Regions from separate parts of the Arthrobacter sp. AOP36-F1-5 genome, predicted to be linked through region 1. Evidence: riboswitches for the same ligand, from Rfam matches in the RefSeq annotation. Region 1 holds a riboswitch; each other region holds the start of a gene.
The links. Region 1 has a riboswitch for thiamine pyrophosphate ahead of AC3ZI9_RS09430 (3-oxoacyl-ACP reductase). Riboswitches for the same ligand answer to the same signal wherever they lie in the genome.
Positions count from the first base shown of each region.

Region 1 (5,639 bases):
TCTGGGGGTGGCCCGGGCGACGGTGCAGTCGCGGCTGGACAAGCTCACGCGGGAGGGCGTGATCACCGGTTGGGGGCCGCATCTCTCGGCCGAAGGGCTGGGATATCCGGTGCGTGCCTACTGTTCCCTGGCGATCGATCAGGACGCAGGGCACGACGGCGTGGCCGCCGCCCTGTCCCAGGTCCCCGAGGTGCTCGAACTGCATACCGTTTCGGGTGAAAGTGATCTCATGGCCTGCATTGTGGCCACGTCGAACGACGATCTGCAGCGGGTCCTGGACGCGATCATCGCGACCCGGACCGTGCTGCGCAGTTCCTCGTTGGTGGTGCTGAACTCACCGATCCCCTTGCGCATGCTGCCCCTGGCCCGGGCCGCGGCCCAGAGGGGCTGAGCCCTCAGGGTCGCTGGGCCGTTCAGGCCTCCGGCCGCTCCAGCCCCAGATGACCCCGCAACGTGTGAGTCGAGTATTCGGTGCGGTAGAGCCCCCGACGTTGCAACACTGGAACCACCCGGTCCACGAACTCCTCTAGGGAATCAGGCAGCATCGGCGGCATCAGGTTGAAGCCATCGGCAGCGCCCGAGGTGAACCAGCGTTCGATGGAGTCGGCGACCTGCTCCGGGGTCCCCACCATCGTGCAATGGCCGCCGCCGGCAGCGAGTCGACCCAGCAGCTGTCGGACCGTGGGGCGTTCGGCTTCCACGATGCGCAGGATCGTGGCGTACCTGCCCTGTGGGCCGGTGAATTCGCTCGCCGGTGGCAGAGCCGGAACCGGTGCGTCGAGGTCCCACTCGCTGCAATCCTGCCCGATGAACATTCCCAGCTGGGCCAGCGACTGTTCGGTCGGTAGGAGGGCATCCACCTCTGCCTGCCGCGCCAACGCCTCGACTTCGGTGGATCCGAGGTAGGTGACCAGTCCGGGCATGATCGCGACCTTCGACGGGTCCCTGCCTTCGGCGGCAATGCGCTGCTTCAGATCCGCGTAGTAGTCCTGCCCGCTGGCCAGATCGTAGGCCACCGCGTAGATCCCTTCGGCATGGCGTGCCGCTAGCTGGCGACCGGATTCCGAGGCCCCGGCCTGGAACAGGACCGGCCGGCCTTGCGGGCCCCGGGGCACGTTCAGCGGCCCGGCAACACCGAAATGCTCGCCGTCGTGGTTGATGGGCCTGACTTTCTCGGGATCGGCGAAGAACCCCGAACGATCGGCGAGCACCGCGTCATCGGCCCAGGAATCCCAGAGGGCCAGCGCGACGTCGATGAATTCGGCGGCCCGGGCATAACGTTCGGGACTGGCCGGCATGGAATCCATCGAGTGGTTGCGCGCCTCGGCGTCGAACATCGAGGTGACCACATTCCACCCGATGCGCCCGGCGCTGAGGTGATCCAGCGAGGCGAGCATCCTGGCAGCGTGGTACGGGGTGTAGAAGGTCGTGGAGACGGTGGAGATCAGCCCGATGCGGCTGGTGCTCCGCGCCATGGCGGCCAGCGCCGTCAACGGTTCGAAGAACCACCGGGGGCCGGCTGCCGGGTTTCCCGCCGAGTGTCCGTCGGCGAAGAACACGGCATCGAAGAGGCCGGCCTCGGCGGTTTGGGCCAACCGTTCGTAATGCTCGATGCTGCCCAGTTGCTCAACCGCAGAGTCCGGGTGGCGCCACGCTGCCTGGTGGTGCCCGCAGGCGTTGAGGAAGGCGTTGAAATGTAGTTGGCGTGGTGCCGTTTCGGCTGTGTTGATGGGGTGTGTGCTCATCTCTAGTTCATCACCAGTCCGCCGTCGACCACCAGATTCTGCCCGGTGACCGCACGGGCCCAGGGGGAAGCGAAGAACAGGATGGCGTCGGCGAATTCGGCCGGTGTGGTGACCTTGCGCAAGGGGGTGGAGGAGGCGATGAAGTCGAAGACCTCTTCGGGGGTCGCGGCGCTGGCGTCCGTGGTGCGTAGTAGACCACCGGAGACCATGTTCACCGAGACCTGGTGTTGGCCCAGGTCGGCGGCGAGTGTTCGGGTCAGGGCCAGCAGGGCGGCTTTGGAGGCGGTGTAGTCGTGGTACGGGACCACGGGGTTTTGGAAGAGGTTGGTGCCGATGTTGATGATCCGCCCGAAGCCCTGTTTACGCATCCCCGGCAGCGCCGCCTGGGCGGTGTTCAGTGCGCCGCGAACACTACCGGAGAACTGGGTGGTGAACTCCTCCCAACCAATCTCTGCGGCCGAGGATCGGGCCTCGCCATTGAAGGAGAAATCGGCCAGCGCGTTGTTCACCACGGTGGTCACGGGGGAACCGAAATGGGCCTGGGAGGCCACGAGCATGGCGGTGACCTGCGCCGGATCGGTGACATCTGCCTGGACTGCCAGGGCACGGTCGGGCCCCAGACCGGCAGCAAGTTTCTCGGCGGCTTCGGCGGACTGCCGGTAGTTGATGACGACGCGGGCGCCTTGTGCGGCGAAGGCCTGCACGATATGACGGCCCAAACCGCGGGCGCCCCCGGTGACAAGGACAATCTGGTCTGAGAGGTTCATTTGGTCTCGCTTTCATGGCTGCCGAGGGCAGGTGGTGGTGGAAATGAAGAGGATCGTTGCGGGCAGCATCGCCCGGGGGAGAGAGGTGAGGGCCCCGTGAGACACGCGGGGAGCACGGTGGTCGTGCTGTGGTGTCCGACGGTGGAGAGCAGGCTGCGCAGGAGAGGTTTCAGCTGGGCCGCAGCTGGCGGGCAGAGGCTAAACCGCTGGCCGAGAGACGGCACGGCAGGATGCGGAGCGCCAGGGTGGACGCAACCAACGCATGGCGACATCGGGCCGTGGGGTGGCGGTCCGGCAGGACCTTCCAACATGGAGGTTTAGGTGAAGAAGCACCTGCAACATCCCTTCGCTAGTTCGAACTAGATCAGGTTCAACGGGTGTTCTCTCAGCCAGAAATCATGGCACCCCGTGTCACTGCACCACACCCTACACACTTCACGCAGCGATTCGACAACTTCGTGTCCACGTGTACAGTCTGTGCTGAACACGGGAGTCCGGTGAGCCGGGCTGAGAGGAAGCTGATCAAGCTTCGACCGTCGAACCTGATCTGGGTCATGCCAGCGCAGGGAGGCAAAACTCTAAATCCCGTGCCCTGTTCACTCAACAGAAGGGGCACGACAGTGCACTCAATAACGCCGCCATCCACCACGCCACTACCGGCGCGACGACGCTTTTCCTTCGACCTCAAGGACCTGGTGCTCATCGTGGTCCTGGGGGTCGTCTTCGGATTCCTCTACTGGGCGTTGGTCCAGGCATCGGCCGGGCTGACCCTGCTGATGGGCCCGTTCGGGGACCTCTCCTCGCATCTACTCTTCGGCGGGTGGCTCATCGTGGCCCCGATCGCCGTCGCCATCATCAGACGACCCTTCGCCGGGATCCTCGCGGAGGTCATTGCCGGTGGGGTGGAGGTCGTTTTCCTCGGCTCGACGGCAGGACCCATGCTTTTCCTGGTGGCCGCCATCCAAGGTCTGGGCAGCGAACTTCCCTTCGCCCTGCGTCGCTACCGGTCTTTCAGCTGGCTCACCTACGCTTGCTCCGGACTACTCGGAGCAGGATTGGCCTTCGCCGTCTCGGCCTTCCGTTTCGGGTGGTACGGCCAGGATTTCTTTGTCATCCGGCTCATCGTTCAACTGCTCTCCGGGCTCATTCTCGGCGGTCTCCTGGCCCGCAAGACCGTTAACGCCCTGGCTAAAACCGGCGTCGTGGACAACTACGCCATCGGCCGGGACCAGCCAACCGCCGAGGGAGCATGAAACCGGCAAGCACGCCGGTAGTCGTGCTTGAGAACGTGACCGTAACCTACCCCCGAAGGCAGGTGCCGGTCCTGGATCGGGTGACCTTGAGTCTCGAAGCAGGCGAACAGGTCATCATCCTGGGGCCCTCGGGGGCCGGAAAGTCGACGCTTTTAAACCTGATGACCGGGGTCATCCCGCATTCGGTGGCGGCACGGTTCACTGGCCGGGTCCTCGTCGCTGGTCAGGACACCGCTCACACCGGCGTCGCCGAATTGTCACGGACCGTCGGCGTCCTGGCCCAGGACCCCGAATCGGCGATGTGCATGCCCGATGTGCAGCGGGAGATCGCCCTTCCACTGGAGAACCATGCGGTACCCCCACGACAGATCGAGGGCCTGATCGATGAGGTGCTGGAACAGGTCAACGGAGCCAGCCTCAAGGACAGGTCAACACGGCAACTCTCCGGTGGCCAAGGTCAACGGGTTGCCTTGGCGGCCAGTCTGGTCGTGGAGCCGCCGGTGCTGCTGCTCGACGAACCCACCTCGATGCTTGACGCCGAAGGCATCTCCTCGGTGCGCCGGTCCATCGACCGGGCGGTGCACGACCGTGGCCCCGCCGTGGTGCTGGTGGAACACCGCATCGACGAGTATGCGGGAGCCGACGGTGTGGCGGGGCTTCCCGGACGGGCCATCGTGCTCGACGCCGAAGGGGCCCTGATCGCTGACGGCCCCACACAGACCGTGTTAAAACAATCGGCACGCCAGCTCGTGGACGCCGGGTGCTGGACACCGTTGGAAACCGAGCTGCAGGCTGCATGCGGCACCGAAGGCGGTTTGGCATCGCCCATCGTCCGCGAAGAATTGCTGCACTGGGCGGAGGGCCAACCAACGGTTCCGCAGCCGACGCAGGCCACCGACAGCGTGGTCCTCTCAGCCCGGGGCCTCTCGATCACCCGGGCGCCAATCCCTGCCCGGAAACGACGCCGCGAACCCGCGGTGATCAGCCCCCAACTTGAAGGCATCGACCTGGAACTACGCTCCGGGGAGATCGTCGCCCTGTTGGGCGCCAACGGGACGGGCAAGACCAGTCTGTTGCTCGCGCTCGCCGGGCTGCTGCAACCACTTGCCGGCACGATATCGGGGGACCGCCCCGGGCTGGTGTTCCAGAACCCCGAACACCAATTCGTGGCCACCACGGTCCGAGAAGAAGTTGGCCATGGCCTGCCGGCGCTCATCAATGGTCGTCCTGCCCAGGAGAAGATCGATGACCTGCTGGCCGAACACCGGCTGACGCATCTGGCCGCGAGCAACCCGTTCCGACTCTCGGGCGGGGAAAAGCGGCGGCTCAGCGTTGCGGCCATGCTCGCTCATTCCCGCAACGTCCTGTTGGCCGACGAACCGGGTTACGGGTTGGACCGGAAAGCCACCATCTCGATGATGGGAGCCTTCCGGGACGCGGCGGCCGACGGACAGTCGATCCTGTTTTCCAGCCACGATCTACGCAGTGTCGCGAGCCTGGCCCACCGGGGAATCGTCATCGCCGAGGGCACCATCATCGCCGACGGGCCGATTTTTGACGTGCTGGGCGACCGAGACGTCTTGGCCAGGGCAGGGATCGTGCTGCCCCCGCTGCTGGACTGGCTGCTGGGCCTCGGGAAGAGTCCGGAGCAGATCAAGAACATCCTGGATGCTCTGGATCGCGAAGTTGCGCCTGCGGCACGGATGCAGGTGCCCTCGTGAGCGCGGCCCCCTTTCCGTGGGTGGTCACGACCACGCCCTTGGGCCGTCGCAACCCCACCATGAAGCTCGCCCTGCTCTTCGTGGTCTCCTTCGCCTTGCTCTTCGTCTTCGACCCGCTGACCCCGGCCCTGCTCTATCCGTTGGCGCTGGCCG
Region 1 is NZ_CM176892.1:2,065,475-2,071,113, reverse strand. It holds gene AC3ZI9_RS09440 (Lrp/AsnC family transcriptional regulator) at 1-391, shown strand, start outside; gene AC3ZI9_RS09435 (LLM class flavin-dependent oxidoreductase) at 414-1,745, opposite strand; gene AC3ZI9_RS09430 (3-oxoacyl-ACP reductase) at 1,748-2,512, opposite strand; TPP riboswitch at 2,837-2,931, opposite strand; TPP riboswitch at 2,989-3,098, shown strand; gene AC3ZI9_RS09425 (ECF transporter S component) at 3,133-3,765, shown strand; gene AC3ZI9_RS09420 (ABC transporter ATP-binding protein) at 3,852-5,486, shown strand; gene AC3ZI9_RS09415 (energy-coupling factor transporter transmembrane component T family protein) at 5,483-5,639, shown strand, end outside.

Region 2 (5,639 bases), 980 kb from region 1:
CAAGGCGGCGGCGAAGCCCGCATCGTGCGTGACCGCGACGACGGCGACGCCGTCCTGGAGTTGTTCGCGCAGCAACAGCGCCAGTTCCCTCCAGGTATTGGCATCCTGGCCGAAGGTCGGTTCGTCGAGGATCAGTAGTCGGGGGCGGGCGGCGAGCACGGTGGCCACCGACAGCCGGCGCTTTTCGCCTCCCGAGAGGGTGAACGGGTTCGCCTCGGCCAGATGCCTCAGCCCCAACCGGTCCAACAGCTCATCGACCCGTCCGGTGATTTCCTCGTCGGTGTACAGCCGGGTCTTCGACCCCGGTCTGCGGGCCCGTCGTGGGCCGAAGGCCAGTTCCTCGCGCACGGTGGCGGTGACGAATTGGTGCTCGGGCTCCTGGAAGACGGTGCCGATCCGGGCGACCAGTTCCCCGGCCCGCCACCGGTAGGGCCGGTCGGCGTCCCCGGGGTCGGAGGCCCCCGCGGCGCCCTGGTCGCCGCTGAGGCCCGGCAGGGCGGCGACGCTGCCGGCCCGTTCGGGCAGCAGCCCGGCCAGGGTCAACGCCAGTGTTGATTTGCCCGCCCCGTTGGCCCCGGTGATGCACAGCGCCTGCCCGGCGTCGATCCGCAGGTCAAGACCCGATACGGCGGCAGGACCCTGGGCCGTTCTGGACACGGCCAACCCCCGTCCCCTCAACAGGCCGGCGGCCGGTGCTGCCGGCTTCGGCCGGGCCGGCAGCACGGGAGTGTGGCCGGGAACCCAGACCCCGGCGTCGATGAGCCGGTCCCGGATGGGTCCGGGGGCGAAGAGCCGGGCCGGTGTGCCCTGGTAGGCGATGCCGCCGCCGGGCTCCAGGACGATCACGCGGTCCACGGCGTCGGCCCAGGCCGCCAGCCGGTGTTCGACGATGATCATCGTCGCCCCGCTGGCGCCCACGGCGTCGATCACTGCGTCACGGACCTCCAGCACCCCCTCGGGGTCGAGGTTCGCGGTGGGTTCGTCCAGCAGGACCAGTCCCGGGCGCATGGCCAGGATCCCGGCCAGGGCCAGTCGTTGCTTCTGTCCCCCCGACAGGGAGGAGGTGGGGTGGTCCAGGGGCAGGCTGAGCCCGACGGCGTGCAGGGATTCGATGACGCGGGGCCAGATCAGTTCCGGATCCACCGAAAGGTTTTCCGCCCCGAAGGCGACGTCGTCCCCCACCCGGGCCTGGACGATCTGGGTCTCGGGGTCCTGCTGCATCAGCCCGGTCCGGCCGTGGGCGGCCGCGGCGGGTCGGCCATCGATGAGCAGTTCCCCTGCGGAGGCGTTGTCCTCATCGTCCTGCAACACCCCGGCCAGGGCATGCATGAGGGTCGATTTACCGGCCCCGGACGGGCCGACGAGCAACACCTTCTCCCCGGCGTCGATGTCCAGGTCCAGCCCCAGCACGGCGGGCTCCTCGCGTCCGGCATGCTGCCATCCCCAACCGCTGGCCCTGACCGCCGCCGCGCGGACGTCGCCGACCCCGGTGGCCGGTGAAGGGCCCCGGGCCCCGGTCGGTGCATCATGTGTCATCGGTTCAACCCAGGACCCGTTCCTGGGCGGCCTTCCGCGACGCCATCGAGGACAAGGCCCCGGTTCGCGACAGGGCCCGGGTCAGTGCCCAGGATCCCAATCCGGCGATGACCAGGCCCGAAATGGCCATGAACACCACATAGGCCAGTTTCATGCTCTCGGTGTAGTCGGGGAACCAGGAGAAGACGAAGGCGTCGTTCACTCCACCGAAGATCCCGGTCAGCAGCCCGGCGAACAGCGCCACCGGCAGCGACCAGCGGCGGTAGAGCAGCACGGCGAAGACGATTTCGGCGCCGAGGCCCTGGATGATCCCCGAGGCCCAGACCGTCCAGCCGTATTCGGAGCCCAGGAGCGAGGAAACGACCGCGGCTACCATCTCGCAGAACAGTGCGGCCCCTGGTTTGCGGATGATCAGTGCCCCCAGGACGGCGGGGAAGAGCCACATTCCGGCCAGCAGGGCGGATGAGGGCGGGAAGGCCACGAAGATGAAGTCGAAGGCGTGGTGGGTGGTGTTCCAGGCCCAGAAGATCACCCCGGAGGCCACGGCGATGACGGAGGCGACGACGATGTCCACGACGCGCCAGGTGTAACGGGCGGTCGGTGCCGCCGAGAGGGTGCTGCTCATGTGGTGTTCCTCCTTGGGTCCAAGGAGGGGAGGACCCCGCGGCGGTTCCGCGGGTCCTGAGATTCTCGACTCCCTTCGCCGGTACGAGCCGGAGCAGGTTCGAGGGTCTGCGGTGTTCCGCACTCTCAGCGTCGAAGATTCCGGCCGTGGCCGGTCGGCGACGCTCCCCTGTCGTAGGTGATTCAGTAGGGCCGAGTCTACAGCGCGTTATGCTGGGCAGGTAATCACCTACCGACGGGAGAATCGTTCGTGAACGCATTATTGAAGATCGTCGGCGCGGTCGTGTCGATCGGCGCCGGCTTCGTCGGCGGCAAGCTCGTGGACACCATCTGGTACAAGGTCACCGGAGAGAACCCCCCGAAGCCGAACGACAAGGAAGCCCAGGCCGAGGCATCGATGCGTCATGCGCTCGGGTTCGCTGTGGTCTCCGCCGTGGTGTCCGCAGTGATCCAGGTCCTGACCAACCGTGGCACGCAGCGGGCCATTGCCCGCTTCAACCACACGGCCGACGAGGTCTGATCCTCGTCAGCGGCCTTCGTCCAGGCGGCGCTGGGCCTCGGAGACCACTTCATTGAGGTCGTCGAGGACCAGCGTCTCCTGTTTGAGGTGCCGGGTCCGGTAGCCGGCACGACCGACCATATGGGCGGTCACCGGGGCGGTGAGCAGCTGGAAGAACCAGGCCAGCACCAGTATCGGCACCGCGGACCAGGCCCTGATCTGCAGGGCGACGGAGAGCAGCATCAGGAACAATCCCAGGACCTGCGGTTTCGTGGCCGCGTGCATGCGGGAGAAGAGGTCCGGGAAACGCAGCAGGCCGATGCCTGCGGCCACGGACAGCAGAGCCCCGGAGACCATGCTGATCACCACGATCCAGTCCAGGACCTGGTCCAGCATCCCGCCCTCGGTCAGTCCAAGCACGATCATTGCCCCCTCCGATCGGTGACGTAGCGGGCGATGGTGACCGAACCGATGAAGGCCACCAGCGACCCGACGACGATGAACACGATGTGGTTCAGATGCCGGTTCACGACCATGTCCACGCAGAGTCCGCACAGGATGATGATCAACAGGACGTCCAGGGCCAGAGTCCGGTCCAGGATCGACGGGCCCCTGGCCAACCGGATCAGTGCCATGACGGCGCCAAGCGCCAGGGCGACCCCGGCGATCCAGGCAGCGACGATGATCATGGGTGCTCCTTCATCGATCGGTTCGCTCGTGCTGCGGGGTCGGGGCCTGCGGGGCCCTCGGCGTCCAGGGCCGCCAGTTCCTCCCGGCTGCCCATCATCCGGATGATCCTCGCTTCGATGGACCTGACCTGCCGCCGGAAGTCCTCGGCCTCCTGGACGGTGTTGATGTCCAGCACGTGCAGGTAAAGCGTGGAGGTCGTCCGGTCGATCTCCACGACGAAGGACCCCGGGATGAGGGTCAGCACATGCCCCAGGACCGTGGCCATGAGGTCTTCCTGGCTGCGCATGCGGATGCCGATGACCGCGTTGCGCACCTTCGGCCCGCGCCGGAGGACCACGAGCACCACCTGGATGCTCGCCCGCACGATTTCACGCAGGAACAACACCGTGAACACCAGCCCCTGCCAGGGGTTGAACCGGCCGGAGAGCTCCACGGGAGGCAGTTTGAAGGTCGTCACCACCCCCAGGGCGATGACGAACCCGAAAATCAGGTTCCCGGGGCTGAAGTCCCGCCAGAGGGCGCCCCACACCAGGACCAGCCACAACATCAGGGGAAGTTCGATCAGGAAGCGGGCACGACGCCGTCGTGCCCTGGTCCGGGCGCTGCGGGCCCCGGTGAGCAGTTCCGAGGGCCGTGCCGGACGCGGATGCCGGTGCGGGCTCATCGTCCGCCTCCCGTCTCGGAGGCGCCCAGGACGGCCTCGATGTAGGGCGTGCGTTCGAGCATCTGCTGCGAGGCCTGGTCGGCCAGGTCGAAGAGCGGCCCGGCGAAGATGGTCAGGGCCACCCCCAGGGCCACCAGCACCCCGGTGGCGAAGACCATGGTCGGGGGCAGCACGGCCGCATCCCCCCGTCCGCTCAGGCGATGTGGCTGGGTTTTGACGCCGGTCGTCCCGGTGGCGGGACGGCGGGCCTCCTCCGCGGCGATCAGCAGGATCGGGTCGGCGTCCTCGGCGTCCTCGGCGCGACGCCAGAACGCCCGGTTCCAGACCCGGGCGACGGCCAACAGGGTCAGCAGGGAGGTCACCAGGGCCCCGGCCAGCAGGACCCAGGCCAGCGGGGTCCCCAGGTCCACGCCGCCGCGCAGCAACCCGACCTTGCCCAGGAACCCGGAGAACGGCGGGATGCCGGCCAGGTTCATCGCCGGGATGAAGAACAGTACCGCCAGCACCGGTGACAGCTTGGCCAACGACCCGAGCCGGTCCACGTTCGAGGTCCCGCCCCGGCGTTCCATCAGCCCGGCGACCAGGAACAGCGAGGTCTGCACGATGATGTGGTGGGCCACGTAGTAGACGGTGGCCGCCAGGGCGACGGCGCTGCCGGTGGCGACCCCGAACATCATGTAGCCGATGTGGCTGGTCAACGTGAAGGAGAGCATGCGTTTGAAGTCGGCCTGGGCGAGGGCGCCGAGGATCCCCACGAGCATGGTCAGCAGGGCGACCACCAGCAGCGCCGTGTTCAGCCGGCCCCCGGGGAAGAGCAGGGTTTCGGTCCGGATGATCGCATAGACACCCACCTTGGTCAGCAGGCCGGCGAACACGGCCGTCACCGGCGCAGGAGCCGTCGGGTAGGAGTCGGGGAGCCAGAAGGACAGCGGGAACACCGCGGCCTTGACGCCGAAGGCGACCAGCAGCATCACATGCAGGATCTGTTGGGTTCCGGGGTCGATCTCGGCGAGCTTGCCGGCCAGATCGGCCATGTTCACGGTCCCGGTCGCGGCGTAGACCAGCCCGATCGCCAGCAGGAACAGGATCGAGGAGACCACCGAGACCACCACATAGGTGACCCCCGCACGGATCCGGGCCGTGGTCCCGCCCAGGGTCAGCAGCACGTAGGAGGCGGTCAGCAGGATTTCGAAACCGACGTAGAGGTTGAACAGGTCGCCGGCCAGAAAGGCGTTGGACACCCCGGCGACCAGGATCAGGTAGGCGGGGTGGAACACCGAGATGGGCCCGTCCTCGTCCCCGTCGGCCATGCCTTGGCCGGTGGCGTAGAGCAGCACGGTCAGGCTGACCGCCGTGGAGACCACGAGCATCAGTGCGGAGAACTCGTCGACCACCATGGAGATCCCGAACGGTGGGGCCCATCCGCCGATGACGACCGCTTGCGCCCCATGTCTCCAGGCCGATACCAGGAGCCAGGATTCCAGGGCGAGGGTCAGGCACAGGGTCCCGATCGTCGCGGTGCGCTGGGCCAGCGGGTGCCGTCGCAGCACGAAGGCCAGGGCGGCGCCCAGGATGGGCAGCAGCACCGCCAGGGGGGCGACGTCGATCGCGGCCAGGTCCTCCATC
Region 2 is NZ_CM176892.1:3,040,666-3,046,304, forward strand. It holds gene AC3ZI9_RS13920 (ATP-binding cassette domain-containing protein) at 1-1,536, opposite strand, end outside; gene AC3ZI9_RS13925 (ECF transporter S component) at 1,541-2,161, opposite strand; TPP riboswitch at 2,215-2,341, opposite strand; gene AC3ZI9_RS13930 (DUF4235 domain-containing protein) at 2,411-2,680, shown strand; gene mnhG (monovalent cation/H(+) antiporter subunit G) at 2,687-3,085, opposite strand; gene AC3ZI9_RS13940 (MrpF/PhaF family protein) at 3,082-3,348, opposite strand; gene AC3ZI9_RS13945 (Na+/H+ antiporter subunit E) at 3,345-4,013, opposite strand; gene AC3ZI9_RS13950 (Na+/H+ antiporter subunit D) at 4,010-5,639, opposite strand, start outside; gene AC3ZI9_RS13955 (Na(+)/H(+) antiporter subunit C) at 5,638-5,639, opposite strand, start outside.
Region 2: it holds a riboswitch for thiamine pyrophosphate, as region 1 does, so the genes downstream of both, AC3ZI9_RS13925 (ECF transporter S component) here and AC3ZI9_RS09430 (3-oxoacyl-ACP reductase) in region 1, are expected to answer to the same signal.

Region 3 (5,639 bases), 1.4 Mb from region 1:
GAATCCGAGGTCCCCGACTCGCCTGAGAACGGCGACCAGGCCGCGCTGAACATCGGCGTCATGGCCGGCTGGGACGAAGGCGTGGCCGTGTCCAACCTCTGGAAGCAGATCCTGGACAAGAAGGGCTACGACGTCGAACTCACCGACGCCGATGCCGGCCCGGTCTTCGCCGGTGTCGCCTCCGGTGACCTGGACCTGACCATGGACGTCTGGATGCCGCTGACGCACAAGAAGTACTTGAAGAAGTACGGCGACGACATGACCAAGCTGGGCACCTGGTACGACGATGCCAAGCTGACCATCGCGGTCAACGAAGACGCCCCGATCGATTCGCTCGAGGACCTGGCGGCCAATGCCGACAAGTTCGGCAACACGATCTATGGCATCGACCCGGGCGCCGGGCTGACCGACACCACCGAAAAGGCGGCCATCCCGGACTACGGCCTGGAGAAGATGGACTTCAAGACCTCCTCCACCCCGGCCATGCTGGCCCAGCTGAAGAAGGCCACGGACGCCGATGAGGACATCGTCGTCACCCTGTGGCGCCCGCACTGGGCCTACGACGAGTTCCCGATCAAGGATCTGAAGGATCCCAAGGGTGCCATGGGCGACGCGGAAACCATCACCTCCTACGGCAACGCCGACTTCGCCGACACCTACCCGGGACTGACCGAGTGGTTGAACGACTTCACGATCGACGATGACCACCTGTTCTCCCTGGAGAACGCCATGTTCAACGACACGGACACCGATGACTACGGACCGATCGTCGACAAGTGGATCTCCGAGAACCAGGACTACGTGGATTCGCTGACCGAGAAGTAGCCACGATCCATCGGCAGGTGCCATGGCACCGACCGTAGCGAAGGGCCCGGACCGCATTGAATGCGGTCCGGGCCCTTCGTCTGTCGGGGCACTCGGCCGGGCGGATCAGCCGATCGAACGCATGATCTTCCGCTTGGCCCAGCCGAAGGGCGGGTAGACGGCCCGCAACGTATCGAGCATCGCGGTCTTGGACAGCACCGGACGTTGCTGGCTGAAGGTATCGAACCCGAATTTGCCGTGGTAGTTCCCCGTCCCCGAGGCCCCCACCCCGCCGAAGGGCAGCGCGGGGACCGCCAGGTGCATGCTGCACACATTATGGGCGATCGCCCCGGCCCGCACCTGGTCCTCGAAGGAGGTGTGCAGGCGCGGGCGTTCGCTGAACAGGTAGGCGGCCAGCGGTGAGGGGCGGGAGTTGATGAACCGCACCGCATCATCGAAGCGGTCGACCTGGATGATCGGCAGGATCGGACCGAAAATCTCCTCCGTCATCACCGGGGCCGCCGGGTCGACGTCAGCCAGGACCGTGGGGGCGATGTACCTCGCCTCCGCGTCGCTGGTCCCCCCGGCCACCACCCGTCCCTGCCCCAGATAGGATTCCAGACGTTCGAAGTGCGAGGCGTTGATGATCCGCCCATAGTCCTTGCTGCCCGAGGGGTCCTTCCCATAGAACGCGCCGATGGCCTTGGGCAGCTGCTTTTCCAGTTCGGCCGCCGCCGTGGCCCCGACCGCCAGGACGTAGTCCGGGGCGACACAGGTCTGTCCGGCATTCATGAACTTCCCGTGGGCCAACCGCCGGGCGATGGCGGGGAAGTTCCCGTCGGCGACCACCGCCGGACTCTTCCCGCCCAGTTCCAGGGTCACCGGGGTCAGCGTTTCCGCCGCGGCCCGGGCCACGATCTTCCCGACCCGTTCGCCTCCGGTGTAGAAGATGTGGTCGAAGTCCATCTCCAGAAGTTCGCTCGTCGTCTCCGCGGCCCCCTCCAGGACCGCGACAGCGCGCCGATCCAGGTACTGCGGGATGAGGGCGGCCATGACCGCCGAGGTGGCCGGAGCCAGTTCGGAGGGTTTGAGGATCACGGTGTTCCCTGCCGCCAGGGCACCGACCAGCGGGCCGAGCAGCAACAGGACCGGATAGTTCCAGGGGGCGATCACCAGGACCATGCCCAACGGACGCGCCTGGACGCGGGCCGACGCCGGTTGCAGCGACAGCGGGACCTTCACCGCCTCATCCGCCATCCAGTCGCCCAGGTGCAACAGGGCATGATCGATTTCGGCCTTCACCCGATCCAGTTCGGTCAGCCGGGATTCGGCCGCCGGTTTACCCAGATCCGTCATCAACGCGTCACATAGGGTCTGTTCTTGATCCTGGATCAGCCGTTCGAGTGCCTTGAGCTGGGCGCTGCGGAACCTGCGGGGGTGGGCCAGCCGGGAGTCGGCGGCATCACGCAGCCGGCGGGCCGCGGTGGCCGGGAGTTCGGCGTCGGGGCCCGCCGGCACGACGGGCGCGGAAACTGCTGGGGGACGGGAACGTCGGTTCATGGCCATGGGTACGACACTAACGTGGACACCGCCGGCGGGGCAGCCGGTCGGTTTGCCGCCCCCAGTGGGGGACTGTAGGCTCACGATCACTGACACGGGGTGTCCGCCACCGGCGCGGACTGAGAGCACACCCGGCAAGAACCTGATCTAGTTCGTACTAGCGGAGGGATGTCGCCCATGCACCAACATGCGCCCACCTTGGCCCATTCACCCACCGACTGCTTTGTTGAGGCGGTGCTCGCATGAGCGCGCCGGTTCCCGGAAGCGGGATCTACCTCGTCGCCAACTCCACCAGCACGGCCGGACGGCCCTTGGCCACCATCGTGGCCGAGGCCGTCGCCGCGGGGGTCGGGACCATCCAGCTGCGCTGCAAGGACCTGTCCGCCCGCGAATTCCTGGCCGAGGCGGCCGCCTGCGCCGAACACACCGCGGGCCGGGCCCTGCTGCTGCTCAACGACCGGGTGGACGTCTACCTGGCGGCCCGTGCGGCAGGGATCCGCGTGGACGGGGTCCATATCGGCCAGAAGGACCTGCCCGCCGAACTCGTCCGGTCCCTCATCGGACCCGATGCCGTGCTGGGGCTCAGCGCCAGCACCGAGGACCACTTCGCGGCAGTAGCGGAACTGCCGGCAGGCACCATCGACTATCTGGGCACCGGGGCCGTCCGGGCCACGCCCACCAAGAAGGACCACCCGACCCCGCTGGGGTTCCCCGGCCTGGCCTCGTTGATCTCCCGGGCCCCGCTGCCCTGCGTGGCGATCGGCGGGCTGGGCTCCGGCGACGCCGCGGACGCGCACACCGCCGGGGCCATCGGCATGGCCGTCGTGCGGGCCATCTGCTCCGCCGCCGAACCCCGGGACTCTGCTGCCGCCCTGGTTCAGGAATGGACCCGGGCAGCACGAACGGAGACCGCATGAGCGCCCCGAACACCCCCAACATCCTGTCCATCGCCGGGGCCGACCCCTCCGGCGGGGCCGGGATCCAGGCCGACCTGAAATCGATTGCCGCCTGCGGTGGCTACGGGATGGCGGCGATCACCGCACTGACCGCCCAGAACACCCGGGGAGTCACCGGGGTCCATACCCCTCCGGCGGAATTCCTCACCCGGCAACTTGAGACGGTCGCCGCCGATATCCGGATCGATGCGGTGAAGATCGGCATGCTGGCCTCCGCCGAGGTCATCGAAGCCACCACCGCCTGGCTGGGTACCCGCCCGGGCACCACCGTCGTGGTGGACCCGGTGCTGATCTCCACGTCCGGGGACCGCTTATTGGAGCACGACGCCGAGGAGGCCCTGCGTCGGCTGCTCCCGTGGGCCGATGTCCTGACCCCGAACACCGCGGAATTGGCGGCACTGCTCGAGGAGCCGGTCTGCACCCGATGGGACGACGTCCTGGACCAGGCAGCCCGGCTCGCGAGGCGGTATTCTGTCCTGGTCCTGGCCAAGGGCGGCCACCTCACCGGCAGCCGGTGCCCGGATGCCCTCGTGGGCCCCGACGGCGTCATGGCTGCCGTGGAGGGTGACCGCATCGACACCCCGAACACCCATGGGACCGGGTGCTCGCTCTCCGCGGCGCTGGCTACCCTGTGGGCCCGCTGCGGGGACTGGGGGGATGCCCTGCGGCTGGCCCGCGGGTGGCTTGAAGGCGCCCTGCACCGTGCCGATGAACTCGAGGTCGGCGAAGGACATGGTCCGGTGAATCATTTCGGGGCGCTCTGGGACGGTACGGCGATCCCGACGACGGGGGCCTTGCTGGGCACCTGGTGGAACGATCTGGCACCGCTGCGTTCGGGGATCGACGATCTGCCGTTCATCCGTGCGCTGCGGGACGGGACCCTGCCCTCGGAGGACTTCCACTTCTATCTGGCCCAGGATTCCTTGTACCTGCGGACCTACTCCCGGGTCCTCTCCCGTGCCGCCGAGTTGGCGCCGAACCGCGAAGAGCAGCAGTTCTGGGCTTCCGGGGCCGTCGGCGCCCTCGAGGAGGAGGCGAATCTACATCTGCACCGGCTCGGAGATGCCCCCGATCCGGAACCCAGCCCCACCACCTCGGCCTACCTGAACCACCTGGTGGCCTCCGGCGATTCCTATCCCGAGCTCGTGGCGGCCATCCTGCCCTGTTATTGGCTCTACCAGGACATCGGCCAGCGGCTGGCCGCCGCGGCCCACCCGGGCCACCCCTATGCCGACTGGCTCGCCGCCTACTCCTCCCCCGAGTTCGACGAAGCCACCAGCGAGGCCATCGCGCTGGTCCAGAAGGTGGCCTTGCGGGCGGGTTCCACCACCCTGGCCGGGATGCGTCGCGCCTTCGACGAATCGAGCCGGCAGGAATTGTCCTTCTTCGCCCAGACCCCCGAAGACGCCGCCCCGCGATCGGCCTCCCTCCCCATGCCGGTGGCGGCCATCGGCTGATGCCGGCGCACCCCGGCAGGGGGCCCGACCCCGCCGCCCCGGGGTCGGGGGCGGTAGGATTCCGTGGGGCCCCGCACCGGTGAGGCCCCACCAACCCGCAGGGCCCCGATGGAGGACACCCATGAGCAATTTCCCCGGCTTCGGCTGGACGGTCCACGGCGACGGCACAACGATTCGACCCGGCACCGTGGTGGCCCCCGATGAACGGCTGAACTGGTTCCAGACCACCGGCATCGGCGTCCAACACGTGATGGCCATGTTCGGATCCACCGTGCTGGTACCGGCGCTGACCGGCTTCCCGGTCACCTCCACCTTGTTCTTCTCCGGGGTCGGGACCATGCTGTTCCTGCTCATCACCGCCGGCCGGGTACCCAGCTACCTGGGCTCCTCCTTCGCGTTCATCGCCCCGGTGACCGCCGCCATGTCGGGACATGGTTTCGCCGGGGCCCTGGGCGGCGTCGTCTTCTCCGGTGCGGCCCTGTTCATCATCGGGCTGGTGGTGCAGAAATCGGGCACCGGGTGGATCCACGCCCTGATGCCTCCGGTGGTCATGGGCACGATCGTCGCGCTCATCGGACTGAATCTGGCCGGATCGACCACCGAGGCCATCGAGTCGGTCCCGCTGACCACCTTCTCCACCGTCGCCGCCATCGTCTTCACCGCGGTCCTCTTCCGTGGCCTGCTGGGGCGCTTGTCGATCCTGGTGGGGATCATCGTCGGCTACCTGATCGCCCTGGCCCAGCATCAGATCGACTTCACCGCCGTCAACGAGGCCGGGTGGCTGGGCCTGCCGCCCTTCGCGTTCCCCGAATTCCACCTGGACACCCTGGCCCTGTTCCTCCCGGTCGTCTTCGTCCTTGTC
Region 3 is NZ_CM176892.1:3,498,794-3,504,432, reverse strand. It holds gene AC3ZI9_RS16190 (glycine betaine ABC transporter substrate-binding protein) at 1-825, shown strand, start outside; gene AC3ZI9_RS16185 (aldehyde dehydrogenase family protein) at 931-2,370, opposite strand; TPP riboswitch at 2,450-2,550, shown strand; gene thiE (thiamine phosphate synthase) at 2,607-3,281, shown strand; gene thiD (bifunctional hydroxymethylpyrimidine kinase/phosphomethylpyrimidine kinase) at 3,278-4,777, shown strand; gene AC3ZI9_RS16170 (uracil-xanthine permease family protein) at 4,899-5,639, shown strand, end outside.
Region 3: it holds a riboswitch for thiamine pyrophosphate, as region 1 does, so the genes downstream of both, thiE (thiamine phosphate synthase) here and AC3ZI9_RS09430 (3-oxoacyl-ACP reductase) in region 1, are expected to answer to the same signal.

Region 4 (5,639 bases), 1.5 Mb from region 1:
GCGGATATCGATGCCGAAGTCATGATGGATGACCTGGTCACCTTGCTGATCGGTCAGCGTGAGAACTTCGTGGCCGTGGCCCTGGTCTCCGATGTGACCCTGCTGCAGGAGGATGTCGACGCCGTCCATGCCCTAGCGGAGCACAGCCTCGGCGGGGCAGTGGCCATCATCCAGCCCTATGCCTCCCCCGCCGCCGAAGGCAGCGAGTGGACCTTCCAGGAGCCCACCCCCGAACCAGCTGATTTGAGGATCTGGGCCTGATCCGTGGGGACCGGGCGTCGACATCATGAAGATCAACGCCTTTTCCGATGTGTGCCTGCGCATCCTGATGCTGCTCGCCGCCCGGTCCGATCCCCTGCTGAGGACCCGGGAGATCGCCGAGGCAATCGACATCCCCTACAACCAGGTCTCCAAGGCCGTGCACAAGCTCGGCCAGTTGAAACACATCGACGTCAAACGCGGGCGCACCGGTGGCGTGCAGATCAACGAATCGGGGCTGTCCCTCGGCGCCGGCACGTTGCTGCGCAGCCTCGAGGGGCAGGGCGATCTCGCCCAGTGCACCACCGACGACGGCACGGCCGCCTGCCCATTGATCGCCGGTTGCCGGCTCCGCACAGCCCTGGCGCGCGCCCAGGAGGCCTTCTACCAGGAGCTGGACCACTGGTCGATCCGCGATCTGGCGTCCTCCCCGGCGCTGGTCCCCCTTCCTTTTCCCATCTCGCGATAGCCGATTTGCCCCAGTTTTCTACAAGGTGTAGAAATGTATCATAATACTTGCGGATCAGACGCAAGTAATTCGACCTCGAGGAGATTCGATGCTCTCAGAAACGTCCCGCCCCGTCGTCCAGGCGACACTTCCCGTGATTGGCGAACGGATCGGTGAGATCACCAAGAAGTTCTATGCCGGGATGTTTGCGGCACGTCCTGAACTCCTGGACGGCTTGTTCAGTCGCGCCAACCAGAAGAACGGAGCCCAGCAACAGGCCCTGGCCGGCAGCATTGCCGCCTTCGCCTCCCACCTGATCGAACACCCCGAATCGCTGCCCGAATCAGTGCTGTCCCGCATCGCCCATAAGCACACGTCGCTGGGCATCCAGCCCGACCAGTACCAGATCGTCTTCGACCACCTGTTCGCGGCCATCGCCGAGGATCTGGGCGAAGCAGCCACCGAAGAGGTCGTCGCCGCCTGGTCCGAGGTCTACTGGCTGATGGCCGACGCCCTGGTCAAGATCGAAAAGGGCCTCTACGCCGAACAGGCCAACGACCGGATCTACGCCCCATGGAAGGTCACCTCCACGGAGGCTTCCGGCCAGGATTGCATGACGTTCCGCTTCGAGCCGGCCGATGACACCGCCGTCACGGTGGCCAAGCCCGGCCAGTTCGTGAGCATCCGCGTGCCGCTGGCCGACGGGCTGCGCCAGTGCCGCCAGTACTCCCTCTCCGACAACGTCGAATCCACCACCGAGCGGGTGTTGACCACCAAGCTGGATGAAGGCGGGGAGGTCTCCCCCTTCATGCACCGCAATCTCGAGGTCGGCGACGTCGTGGAACTGTCCAACCCCTACGGTGACATCACCCTGGACATGGAGGGCGGGCCGATCATCATCGCCACCGCCGGCATCGGGTGCACCCCGAGCGCCTCGGCCCTGCAGTCGCTGGTCTCCACCGGGTCGGACCGCCAGGTGCTGGTGCTCCACGCCGAGGCCATGGAATCGAACTGGGCGCTGAAGGACCAGATGCTCGCCGCCGTGGAGCAGCTGCCCAACGTCGAGATGCGCCTGTGGCTCGAGGACACCACCGGCACCACCGCGGACCTGCAGGCCGTCGAGGGGTTCATGAACCTGACCGGCGTCGAGCTGCCCGAGGATGCCCGGATGTACCTCTGCGGTCCGCTGCCATTCATGCGTGCGGTGCGCAGCCAGGCCATCGCCGCCGGCGTGGCCCCGCGGAACATCCACTACGAGGTCTTCGGTCCCGACCTCTGGCTTGCCGCCTAGGCACGAGCCCGCTGCCCCGGAGGGGCGCCACACCGGAGCGGCCCGCGAACTGGATTAGCCAGATCGCGGGCCGCTCCGTTACGCTCGCAACGTCCACACGGGTGCCCCAGGAGGGGCTGAGATCGAGCTGCCACCGCTCGCGACCGTCGAACCTGTCCGGGTCATGCCGGCGTAGGAAGTTGAGGGCTCAAATGAGCGATTCCACAGTAAAACCCACCACCCCGTCCGCCACCGCGTGGGAACAGCACCCACAGCACCGGTTGCAGTGGATCGAGGATCCGGAACACGGCCTGCGGGTCCCGGTCACCGCGATCTGCCTGGCGGATTCCCCCGACGGCAGCGCCAACGAGCCCCATCTGGCGTATCGGACCGCCGGTCCGGGCTCCGAACCGACCGTCGGCCTCCCGCGTCCGCGCACCCGATGGATCACCGCCCGGGGTGACACCGCCGAATACGCCGGTCGCCAACGCACCCTGCACGACGACGGCCGGTCCGCCGTGCGTCGCGGGGCCGCCTCGGCAGAATGGAGCGGCACGACCCCGGTACCGAGGCGCTCGCACCAGGGGCGTACCGTCACGCAGATGCATTACGCCCGACAGGGCACCCTCACCGACGAGATGCGCTATGTGGCGCTGCGCGAGAACTGCGACGTCGAATTGGTCCGCCGCGAAGTCGCCGCCGGACGGGCGATCATCCCGGTGAACATCAACCATCCCGAATCCGAGCCGATGATCATCGGCAAGGCCTTCCTGGTCAAGATCAACGCCAACATCGGCAACTCGGCCATCACCTCCTCGATCGCCCAGGAGGTCGACAAGCTCACCTGGGCCACCCAATGGGGCGCCGATACGGTGATGGACCTGTCCACCGGCGATGACATCCACACCACCCGCGAATGGCTGATCCGCAATTCCCCGGTGCCCATCGGCACCGTGCCGATCTACCAGGCGCTGGAGAAGGTCGATGGGGATGCATCGAAACTGACCTGGGAGATCTTCCGCGACACCGTCATCGAGCAATGCGAACAGGGCGTGGACTACATGACCATTCATGCCGGGGTGCTGCTGCGCCATGTGCCCTTGAGCGCCGACCGGGTCACCGGCATCGTCTCCCGCGGTGGATCGATCATGGCCGGGTGGTGCCTGGCCCACCACCAGGAGAACTTCCTCTACACCCATTACGACGAGCTCTGCGCCATTTTCGCCCGCTACGACGTCGCCTTCTCCCTCGGTGACGGGCTGCGCCCCGGCTCCCTGGCCGATGCCAACGACGCCGCCCAGTTCGCTGAGCTCGATACCCTGGCCGAGTTGACCCGCAGGGCCTGGCAGTTCGACGTGCAGGTGATGGTGGAAGGACCCGGACATATCCCGCTGCATCTGGTCCGCGAGAACGTCGAGCGTCAGCAGGAGCTCTGCGACGGGGCGCCGTTCTACACCCTGGGTCCGCTGGTGACCGATACGGCCCCCGGCTACGACCACATCACCAGCGCCATCGGGGCCACCGAGATCGCCCGTTACGGCACGGCGATGCTCTGCTATGTGACCCCGAAGGAGCATCTGGGGCTGCCGGATAAGGACGACGTGAAGACCGGGGTGATCACCTATAAGATCGCCGCGCATGCCGCCGATGTGGCCAAGGGGCATCCCGGGGCGACGGCCCGCGACGATGCCCTGTCGGCCGCGCGCTTCGAGTTCCGCTGGAACGACCAGTTCGCCCTGGGTCTGGATCCGGCCACGGCCCAGCGGTTCCACGACCAGACGCTGCCTGCGGAGCCGGCCAAGACCGCGCACTTCTGTTCCATGTGCGGGCCGAAGTTCTGTTCGATGCGGATCTCCCAGGACATCCGCGAGGAGTTCGGGGGAACCGAACGCCAACGGGCACTGGCCGATGACATCGAAGCCGGTTTGCAGGCGAAGAGCCGTGAATTCGCGGATTCGGGGTCCAGCATCTACCTCCAGGCGACGATCCCCGTCGGCAACGGCACCGACTGATCCACCGGGTACGACGACGGCGTCCGCACGGGAGGCAACGGGCGCCTCCAACGTTCCGGGCAACTTCTGCAGCTGCTCCCCTGGCAGGAACGCAGGCGGTTGCCCGGAGCGGTCGTCGGTATATGGACTATGTCATGTAGCCGTCCACGGCCCGGAGGTGATACGGCGCGTCCGCACCTGACGCAGCGAAGCCTTGCGGAGACCGCGATCCAGACCAATCAGTCTCCAGCGGGATCCGGGTCTGCCTGGTGGAGCCCGGGAACCCGCCCGAGCCGGGGGTGGACCTCACCGCGTTCGATCCAGGCGCGGACCATCGCGTTGAAGAACAACGGATCCTCGACGCTCCATTGATGGTGCAGCCCCGGGGCCAGACGGAAGACCGTGTCCCGGCGAACCGCGGCCACATCGGCGAATCCCTTGCGCACCAGGGCCGGTTCACGGGCCCCGGCGACCATCATCAGGCGTTCGGTGTAGTCCCCCAGCCCGTCGGGCAGGCCGCCCGCCTGGACCTCGTCCAGCATCGCCTTCATGTTGTCCGGACGCAGGGTCAGCCCATGTTCGGAGTAGAGCCTGCGGGAGTTCGCGGGAATCCCGAAGGCCCCGGCCTGGACCTTCCAGAACCATTCGGCGTCCCCTAATCGCAGTTGCGCCGCCGTGGATAACCGCGTTCCCGCCCCCACCGGCCGGATCCCTGCCCCGGTGAACAGGGCACTGGCGAAGAGCTCGGGATGCCGGGCCAGTACACGCAGGCCCACGACGCCGCCCAGGGACTGGCCAACCAGGTGGACCCGGCCGTCCTCGATCTCTTCGGCGATGAAGGCCGCGACGTCATCCGCGGCGCTATCGAGCCCGCGCCAGTCCTCATCGGCCCGGCCGCCGAACCCGGGCAGATGCGGGGTGAAGATCCGATAGGCAGGGAAGGCCTTGACCTGGGGATCCCACATCCAGTTGGCCACGTTGCCGCCATGGAGAAAGACCAGCGTCTGGGCTGGTTTGCCGTCCGTGCGGGGACGCACCGGGGGGTGGATCTCCGGGTAGCCGGCCGGATCGGGGCGTTCCCCGACGGAGGGAGGCACCGTGGGCTTTTCGTTCATGGCAGATTCCCTTCGACGGAGTCGAGCCAGTTCAGTTCGGCACCGACGTGGGCGATGCCGTGGTCCAGCGTGGCGGCCATCAGGTAGCCGCGTCGGTCGGCCAGGGCGGCCTCGTCCAATTCCGCGCGCAGGGCCCGGTAGGACCGCTGCAGGTCCTCGGCCTCGGTGCGACGTGCCGCAAGCAGTTCCAGGACCTCGTGGCGCTCGAGCTCCCCGGAGAAGAAGATCCGGCCCAGGAAGGGCTCACGGGCGGGCTGCCGGTCCAGCGTTCCGGTCAGCCAGTCCTGCAAAGCCGCCCGCCCCGCCTCGGTGATGTGGTGCTCCTGGCGCGCCGGGTAGTTCTCCTGCGGAACGGTCCGGACCGTGGCCAGGCCCTGGTCCACCAGTTGGGCCAGGGTGCGGTAGATCTGTGCCTTATCGGCATTCCAGAAGTGGTTGATGCTCGAGTCGAAATGCTTCTTCAGGTCGTAGCCGGTCATCGGCGACAAGCTCAGGAGCCCGAGGATCAAACGTGCGAGGATCATGTGTCCATCATGCCAGCCTGCTAGGTGAACTAT
Region 4 is NZ_CM176892.1:614,782-620,420, reverse strand. It holds gene AC3ZI9_RS02850 (hypothetical protein) at 1-261, shown strand, start outside; gene AC3ZI9_RS02845 (RrF2 family transcriptional regulator) at 287-727, shown strand; gene AC3ZI9_RS02840 (globin domain-containing protein) at 816-1,997, shown strand; TPP riboswitch at 2,085-2,192, shown strand; gene thiC (phosphomethylpyrimidine synthase ThiC) at 2,189-3,988, shown strand; gene AC3ZI9_RS02830 (alpha/beta fold hydrolase) at 4,207-5,082, opposite strand; gene AC3ZI9_RS02825 (PadR family transcriptional regulator) at 5,079-5,606, opposite strand.
Region 4: it holds a riboswitch for thiamine pyrophosphate, as region 1 does, so the genes downstream of both, thiC (phosphomethylpyrimidine synthase ThiC) here and AC3ZI9_RS09430 (3-oxoacyl-ACP reductase) in region 1, are expected to answer to the same signal.